2 linked regions of the Methanothermobacter thermautotrophicus str. Delta H genome follow. The protein of the gene in region 1 binds, or shares a complex with, the protein of each later gene. Links are inferred from orthologs where the notes say so. Each region holds a gene or a part of one and is shown in the gene's direction. Other genes may lie near its edges.

Evidence for each region. Proteins that work in one complex are often made in the same cells at the same time.
Region 2: the proteins of pyrB (region 1) and pyrI are in contact, whole or in part, in a crystal structure (PDB 2BE9), measured with the Sulfolobus acidocaldarius proteins. The link is inferred for Methanothermobacter thermautotrophicus str. Delta H from one-to-one orthologs. Residues at the interface, in WP_011278411.1 of Sulfolobus acidocaldarius: Asn83, Leu84, Ala85, Asp86, Arg89, Lys103, Tyr104, Asp105, Gly106, Ala107, Arg109, Phe110, Glu113, His127, Arg169, Glu192; in WP_011278410.1 of Sulfolobus acidocaldarius: Asn115, Tyr117, Cys118, Ile119, Asn122, Asp123, Val124, Glu125, Ala126, Arg141, Glu143, Tyr144, Cys145, Glu146, Ile148.

The regions. Positions count from the first base shown.
Region 1 is NC_000916.1:1,277,435-1,281,829, reverse strand. Bases 513-3,507 are described here. They hold pyrB (aspartate carbamoyltransferase), read left to right. Parts: upstream 513-1,538; coding sequence 1,539-2,477; downstream 2,478-3,507. Other genes in these bases: cdc6-1 (ORC1-type DNA replication protein Cdc6-1), read right to left, coding at 2,502-3,507; MTH_RS06765 (tRNA (adenine-N1)-methyltransferase), read left to right, coding at 765-1,496; MTH_RS06770 (DEAD/DEAH box helicase), read left to right, coding at 513-753. Also shown: more of MTH_RS06770, read left to right, coding at 1-512; more of cdc6-1, read right to left, coding at 3,508-3,650. UniProt on the Methanocaldococcus jannaschii protein: Catalyzes the condensation of carbamoyl phosphate and aspartate to form carbamoyl aspartate and inorganic phosphate, the committed step in the de novo pyrimidine nucleotide biosynthesis pathway.
Region 2 is NC_000916.1:770,801-775,003, forward strand. What follows is about bases 562-3,364. They hold pyrI (aspartate carbamoyltransferase regulatory subunit), read left to right. Parts: upstream 562-1,629; coding sequence 1,630-2,100; downstream 2,101-3,364. Other genes in these bases: MTH_RS04000 (preprotein translocase subunit SecD), read left to right, coding at 562-1,561; MTH_RS04010 (pseudomurein-binding repeat-containing protein), read left to right, coding at 2,175-3,364. Also shown: MTH_RS03995 (protein translocase subunit SecF), read left to right, coding at 1-353; more of MTH_RS04000, read left to right, coding at 350-561; more of MTH_RS04010, read left to right, coding at 3,365-3,845; MTH_RS04015 (succinylglutamate desuccinylase/aspartoacylase family protein), read right to left, coding at 3,961-4,203. UniProt on the Methanocaldococcus jannaschii protein: Involved in allosteric regulation of aspartate carbamoyltransferase.

The DNA.
Region 1 (4,395 bases):
AGGAAGGAGAGATCCATGAAGGAGAACCTCAGGGGCGGGTCAGTTAACGTGGAGGTTAACCCCATAATGGAACCCTCAGGGGAGGGACCCTTCATCTATGCTGATTCCCGGGAGGTCAACTCAAGGGTCCTCAGGGAACTCAAAAAGATAGGAGTGGATTTTGAACTCAAACCCCTTGCAGTTGGTGACTATCAGATAAGCGAGGATACTATAATTGAGAGGAAGACAACACAGGACTTTATTGGTTCAATTATAGATAAAAGACTGTATAAACAGGCAAGGGAGATGGTCAAAAACTTCAAAAGGCCTGTTATGATCATAGAGGGGGATGACCTCTATTCAGGATTCATAAACCCGGACGCCGTGAGGGGTGCCCTTGCAGCTGTTGCTGTGGACTTTGGAATACCTGTAATCCCCACGAGGTCAGCCGAGGATACCGCTGCAATGATAAGGAGGATAGCCATAAGGGAGCAGAGGGAAGGCAGGCCTGATATGCGTGTTCGCACGGATAAGAAGCCACTGACCCTCAGGGAGAAGCAGCTCTTCATCGTGGAATCCCTGCCAAATATCGGTTCAAAGTACGCTGAAAGGCTCCTGGAAGCCTTCGGATCAGTTGAAGGTGTTATGAACGCCTCAGAGAAGGAACTCCGTAGCGTGGAGGGTATAGGTGCAAAGAGGGCTTCGGAAATCAGGAGGGTCATTGAGGCAGAATTTAAGGGACCCGATGAAGCCACATATCAATTCAAGGAGTAAGGTGATTGGACTTGCGCATACTTATGGATGAGAGAGGTAAAAAATATCTCCTGGAAGAAGGAGAGGACTTTCAGAGTGACATGGGGATCATCAAAGCAGAAACCCTGGAGGATTCCAGGCCCGGGGATGTCCTCAAAACCCACCTTGGCAGGGAGATTTACGTCCTTAAACCCGGACTCTCAGATTACCTTGAACTCATGGAGAGGCGGTGTTCAATACTCCTTCCCAAGGACATAGGAATGATATGTGCATATACAGGGATAGTTGAAGGTTCAAGGGTTGTTGATGCGGGTACCGGTGCGGGTACAGTTGCAATGTACCTTGCCAATCTGGTGGGAGAATCAGGGCACGTCACAACCTATGAAATACGTGAGGACTTTGCTGAGATAGCAGAGAAGAACATTGCAGCCTTTGGATTCAAAAACGTGGAGGTCAAGAACAGGGATATAAAGGAGGGTATAGAGGAGGAGGACCTCGACCTGGTTTTCCTTGATCTGCCCAGGCCCTGGGAGCTGATGGAGGATGTCCATGATTCCCTACTCAGGGGTGGCTGGGCAGTCTTCTACAACCCCTACATTGAACAGGTGAAGCTGATACACAGGATAGGGTTGAAGGTTGGATTTGCAGATATAAGGACCTTTGAAACCATTGAACGTGAAATAGAGGTCAGAAAGCAGGGTACAAGGCCCAGAACAAGGATGGTCGGCCATACAGGGTATCTAACCTTCATGAGAAAGATTTAAGGAAGTTATAGGGTTATATATGAAAATCTGGAAGGGGTACTGATGTTTGAAAACGTTATCTCAATAAAGGATTTTAAGAGGGAGGATATCGAGTTCATCCTCAGGGAAGCCGAGAAGATGGAGCCATTTGCATCGGGAGAAAAATCCTCCAGCGCCCTCAGAGGAAAGATACTTGGCATGATGTTCTATGAGCCATCCACAAGGACACGTCTATCCTTTGAAACTGCCATGAAGCGTCTGGGAGGGGACGTTGTTGGATTTGCAGATACGGGGGCGACATCTGCCGTTAAGGGTGAGAGCCTGGCTGACACCGCCATGATGCTTTCAGCCTACTCTGACGCCATAGTTATAAGGCACAACCTGGAGGGTGCAGCACGTTACATATCAGATGTTGTGGATGTTCCAGTGATAAATGCAGGGGATGGTGCCGGGCAGCACCCAACACAGACCCTCCTGGACCTCTACACCATGAAGAGGTTCTTCGGGAGGATAGGTTCCCTTAGGGTTGCACTGGTTGGTGACCTCAAGTACGGGAGGACTGTCCACTCACTGGCCTATGCCCTGGCTGTTTTCGGTGCCAGTATGAGCTTCGTATCACCACCCGTCCTCAGAATGCCTGATAACATCATACATGATCTGAGGAGGGCTGGTGTTGAAGTTAAAGAGACAGAAAGGCTTGATGATGTCATAGATGAGGTGGATGTCCTCTACGTTACAAGGATACAGAAGGAACGTTTCCCTGACCCTGAGGAGTATTCAAGGATAAGGGGAGCCTACCACATAGATGGATCCACTGTGGCTGATAGGGACCTGATTGTGATGCATCCACTCCCAAGGATAGATGAGATATCCCCAGAGGTGGATTCCCTCCCACAGGCCATGTACTTCAGACAGGCGTTCTATGGTGTGCCGGTCCGGATGGCCCTCCTGAGGCTGCTGATAAGTGAGAGGAGAGGATCTGAAAACCAGAAGATAGTTTGAGCGGGATGGCTCTAGAAAAAAGCTTTAAACACCCCAGAGTGAGTCCTCCAGGAGGGAGGTTTCGCACTGCAGGTCTATGATATTTGTACGTCCCTTTCCCCTTCCCCGTGAAACAGTATTTGTGGATATGAGGCCGAGCATTTCAAGCTCGTTTATGAAGTCAAATATCCTCCTGTAGGAAACAGAGTCCCCCTTTGCTATTTCCTTGTAGACCTCATAAAGCCTTCCGGAGGTTATTTCCTCCTTCCTCTTTGTGAGGTAGAGTATGGCCTCAAGCACCCTCTGCTGCTGGCTCGGTAGTGTCAGTATTATGTCTGTGATCTTGTTGTGTTCTATGTAGTCCTTGGCCTCCCTCACAAAGTCCCCCAGGACTTTATCTGAGTCCCTTTCATCGGCAATTTCACCTGCTGTCCTGAGGAGGTCCAGGGCGTACCTTGCATCACCCTCCTCCTTGGCTGCCAGAGCTGCGCATAGGGGTATGACATCATCATCAAGGGCACCCTCCTTGAAGGACATCTTTGACCTCTCCTCAAGGATATCAACAAGCTGCTGGGCCCCATAGGGTGGGAAAACTATCTCCCTGTCCCTGAGGCTGCTCCTGACCCGGGGTTTTATGAATTTCTTGAATTCCACGTAGTTACTTATGGATAAAATGGAGACATTATCTGTCCTTGTGAGGGTGTACAGGAGTCCATCTCCATCATTTCTGAGGAGTATGTCTATTTCATCAAGTACGACCATGAGTATCATGTCCTGGCCAAAGGCGTTTTTCTTGAACATGTTCCTGAAGGTGTTCACGATTTCAGCCTTTGTCCAGCCACGGTAGGGGACATCACGACCGAGCTGCTGGCATAATCTTGCTATGACCTGGTACTCTGTTGTGTAATCTGTGCAGCGGATGTATTCAGTCCTTATATTCACGTCACAGTCCTTTGATGCCTCCTTCAGCTGTTTCATGGCAAATTTTGCAACGGCAGTTTTCCCTGTACCTGTTTTACCATAGATTGTAATGTCTGGAGGTGTCACTCCATTGAGGGCCTCGACCCAGTACTTGGCTATTGATCGTATCTGCTCCTCCCTGTGAGGTAATCTGTCAGGAAGGAACCTGTGATCAAGATATTTCTTATCCTTAAAAACAGATTCTTTGTCCCCTATCTCATCAAAAATGTTCATAGTACCACTTCAACTAAATTTTTAGAGAAAACTGCTGCATCAAATTTCAGTAAAGGCCCTAAAATCTGGATACAGTGAAATTCAATATCAGGATGACCTTTTCAGCTGGCAGCGCCCCGTACTACCATTCCCTGATTTGAGGGTGTGGTAGATTTCAAGTGTAAATTCTCTTATTCCAACTATTAGATAAAAGTTTTTATTAAAATCAGGTTGATCGATAATAATATATGTGGGACATCTATTTCAAGTGTAACCATCTGGATCCTCGATGGGAATTCATGAGGGATGAATTTCAAGTGTAAAAAATCCTGCTGTTCCTTATCCAGTTCTCTGATTCATGGCTAGATGTGGGAGACATCCATTTCAAGTGTAATCTGACCATGGTTCTGATGACCTGTAAGGGAGACATTCATTTCAAGTGTAAGTTAGTATTAATTGATCTCGATTTTTTGAGACATTCATTTCAAGTGTATTTAAGGTTTTTATTTTTCGCTCTGTAAACCAGGCCGAACCAGGAAAGAACCTTTTACAGTTGAACCTGATGTCACTATTTTAGACAAATTTTTAATAATAAAGTTACAGTTGAAATTGACCTCTCTCTGTTAAGCCTGAATAAAGTTTCGCTGGTTACAGTTGAAATTGACCTCTCTCACTCGGGCAACTAAACGAGAGAAAAAACTTTACACTTGAAACCATTGACCCACACCCAGAGAAACAGGAAACCCAAATGATTTTACAGTTGAAA
Region 2 (4,203 bases), 510 kb from region 1 along the record:
GTGGGATGTCACTCTTTGGCATACCCCTCTCACTGGCATCTGTCGGTGCGATACTGATGCTCATAGGTTACAGCGTGGACACAGACATACTCCTTACCACAAGGGTCCTTAAACGCAGGAAGGGGACCATAAACGAGAGGGCCCTGGGGGCCATGAAGACGGGTGTTACAATGTCCATAGCTGCAATCGCATCAATGGCAGCACTCTACCTTGTGACGGTGTTTGTGATGCCCGAGGCCAGGGTGCTGAGTGATATAGCAGCAGTCCTGATAATTGGGCTCCTGGCGGATATCCTGACCACATGGCTCATGAACCTTGGAATTCTGAGATGGTACCTGGAGGTTAGATCATGAACAGGAAGGTATCAAAGTTTCTTAAGGATTACAGGGTGATACTCCTCATAGTCCTCGTGGCGGCGAGTATCACTGCAATATCAACCATGGGTATTCAGCAGGGACTTGACCTTCAGGGAGGGTCACTCATACAGATACAGCTCGAGAGGCCGGTTGATGCCGCCACCATGAACACCGTAACCAGTGTACTTGATAAGAGGCTCAACATATTCGGTGTGAAGGATGTGAAGGTGCGTGCAAGCGGAGACCAGAACGTTATAGTTGAAATTGCTGGCGTCCAGCCGGACCAGGTCGCAGATATAGTTGGTAAACCCGGTAAGTTTGAGGCAAAGATAGGTAACGAGACCGTTCTCACAGGCACAGATATTGTGAGCGTCCAGCCCCCCATAATAACCGGGAATGAATGGGAGGTCCCATTCAGACTCTCAACAGATGGCGCCAGGAAGTTCGCAGAGGCAGCCAGGGGCAAGGCAGGAGAACCCGTTAAGATGTACCTGGACGACCGCCTCATAACAGCCCCTGAAATATCAGCCGAGGTTGCCACTGGAAAACCGGTCACAGATGTCAGGATAACAGGGGCAGAGAACAGCAAGGCAGAGGCCGAGGTCCAGGCGAAGGAGATAGAGACCCTCCTCAAATCAGGTTCGCTGCCGGTTAAGGTTAAGATAGTCGGTGTGAGCAGCGTATCCCCTGAACTCGGAAAACAGTTCGCAGAGGGTGCAGTGATCGCCGGGCTTCTCGCGGTTCTGGCAATAGCGGTGATACTCATAGTGAGGTACCGCAGCCCAATCCTCGTCCTGCCAATATTTTTCACAACCCTCGCAGAGCTCCTGCTTATACTGGGAGCGGCTGCTGTTATCCGGTGGAACATCGACCTTGCAGCCATAGCAGGTATACTGGCAGCGATAGGTACCGGGGTGGACGACCAGATAATCATAACAGACGAGGTCCTCTCGGGTGAGGGCCGCAGAACAAGGAGGAAGTTCAGGATAAAGGACGCCTTCTTCATAATATTCGCATCAGCAGGTACCCTCATAGCTGCAATGCTTCCACTGGCATACATAGGCTTTTCAAGGGGTGCCACAGGTATAGGTCTCCTTGCTGGCTTTGCATTCACAACGGTCCTCGGAGTCATCATAGGAGTCTTCATCACAAGACCAGTGTATGCAAGATTCATTGAAACCTTCAACGTTGCTGGAAGAAAATAGGAGGGTCCTCACCAGTGAAGGGGAATAGGGGATGTCCCTTCCCCATTCAACGTCAGATAATAAGAGGGATGGATATGAAGAAACCCTTTGAACTGAGGGTCAAACCAATAAAGAACGGAACAGTTATCGATCATATAACCGCAAACAGATCTCTGAATGTCCTCAACATCCTTGGGCTCCCTGATGGGCGCAGCAAGGTGACCGTTGCCATGAATATGGATTCCTCCCAGCTTGGATCCAAGGACATAGTTAAAATAGAGAACAGGGAACTCAAACCCTCGGAGGTTGACCAGATAGCCCTCATAGCCCCCAGAGCTACAATAAACATTGTGAGGGATTATAAGATTGTTGAGAAGGCCAAGGTGAGGCTCATGGATGAGGTGAGGGGCATCCTCAGATGTCCCAACCCCAACTGCATCACAAACAGTGACGAGGGTGTTGAGAACCGTTTCTATGTCATCTCAGAGGAACCCGTTCTCCTACGCTGCTACTACTGTGAGCGCCTCATTGAGGCTGATGAGATAGAGTCACAGTTCTAGGAGTGATACCATGAAATTTGAATACCCTGAAAGCCAGATCACCCAGAGCCAGTCACAGTTCCAGGAGTGATACCATGAGATTGAAGTTAGCTGTCATTCTGATGGCATTCCTCCTTTTAGTTTCGCCTGCATCTGCAGCACTTTTTGTAACGAACCCCTCCCATGCTGTCATAACTGCACCTGCAGCGGCCCATACAGATGGCAGGTTGATAATCAGCAGTTACACGCCTGAGAAGTCTGTGGTGAAGTATCTCAGGGGCCAGAACCCGGTGGTTGTCGGCGATATAAGGTTAAACGGGACCAGGATCCCTGCAAGGACATCTTCACTTGCACGTTACTGGACCCGGAGTGACGTGGTTGTTCTGGGGACAGGGTCAGACATTTCAGCAGCATATCTTGCAATAAAAAACGATGCTCCCCTGCTTATAGCCGGTAAAACATTACCAGCAGCCACCAGGACAGAAATAAAACGTTTAAAGCCCAGGAGCATAATCATATGCGCATCTCCGTCAGCCATACCGTCCTCATCCCTGAGGGGTCTTGGAATACCCTGCAGGCGGGTCTGGTATGGAAGTGATGCTGCAACCCTCAGCGCAGTCCGGCCAGCATCTTCACGGAAGGTATCAGCGCCAGGGAAGCTTCTGCCGGTTGCCATGGTAATCTGGAAGACCAGGGCATCCTACAGTATTTCAACAGGAGTGAAGGTCAACGGCACATCCCTCTGGTCTTCAGGGTACCCCACAACCTCGATTATAATGAACCGTTACGCATCAGGCAACCCAGAAACCATATACATAAGCTCTGACAGGCTCAGTGGTGTGAATGGCAGGAGCCTGATGGAGTCCATAAGGGCCGAGATAAGTGGTTCAGCCAGGGTCATAATTGATGAGAAGTCACCCGCCCCTGGAGAGGCTGACCGGGCGATTAAGAACGCCCCGAATGGTTCGCTGGCTGTTTACATAGCTGCAGCATGTCCCGGCACAATGTACGGTACTGTATCAGGCGTGAAGAAAGGGTACCTGAGATCCTATGCCAGTGGACTTGATGGTATCGTCTATGTGAACTATGGAAGTCTCAACCTTGCCTCGACTGGATACCTGCCGAGGGCCTGGGACGATAACTTCTCCAGCGCATACTTCGCAGGGATAAATGAACCTGCAAGATTCCTGAGGGATGCAGGTATACTTCTCATAGAACCCAAGAACTTCAGCCGTGATGAACAGATACACCTCACAGCCATGAAGCTGATTGACTATGCCTACTCTGCAGATGGAGATCACCTGGGGGATATGGATACCTCCAGATACGTTGCAAGGCATGAGATTGACCCCACAACGCTATCCACAGACGCCAGGAGAATAGTCAGGGGAGAGGCCACGTTAATGCCCCGGCAGGAATGGGTATACCTTGCATCACAGTACATTGCAGGGCTTCCCATAAGGAAGAACACCACAGGGATATCAGATGCCTCATCATCCATTAACACCTACACCGGGACACTGTCAAGGACAGAGTACCGTGACGTTGCACGGAGGGTCTATGAGTTCACCAGGCGTAATGGCAGGCTCCCATCATATGTGCAGGTGGGTGCTGATAAGATCGGCAGGGATGAATACACAGCCATGTTTGCACAGATAATCCAGAACCACACCGAAAGGAGCAAGATGGTGTTCCCATCATCTGTGAAGGTCGGTGAGAGCCTGATTGACAGTGTGGTGGAGTTCATAAAGGACCTCATCACCTGAAACTTTCATTTTTTCAAAAAAACCGTTAAAAAAGATAAAAATGAACCCTTCATTTTTCAGAAAAAAAGCCTGAGGGGATAAAATAGTAAGATAAAATAGAGACTCCTCTTAAAGATCAGATGACCCCATTGTACTTGAGGAAGCCTATCATTTGAGTATAGGATTTTGTGACACTTCCAGATGCCACTGAGCCATGGGGAGATCTGACCTCAGCGGTCACTGCAGGGATACCTGCAAGGTTGCATACATCCTCAAGGGCTCCCGGATAATCCTTACCTGCAACCTGAGCCGGTATGAAGGCTGACCCGCTGTAACGGCTCATCTGGTATGCCATGCGGTAGCTTTCATAGGTGGGGAT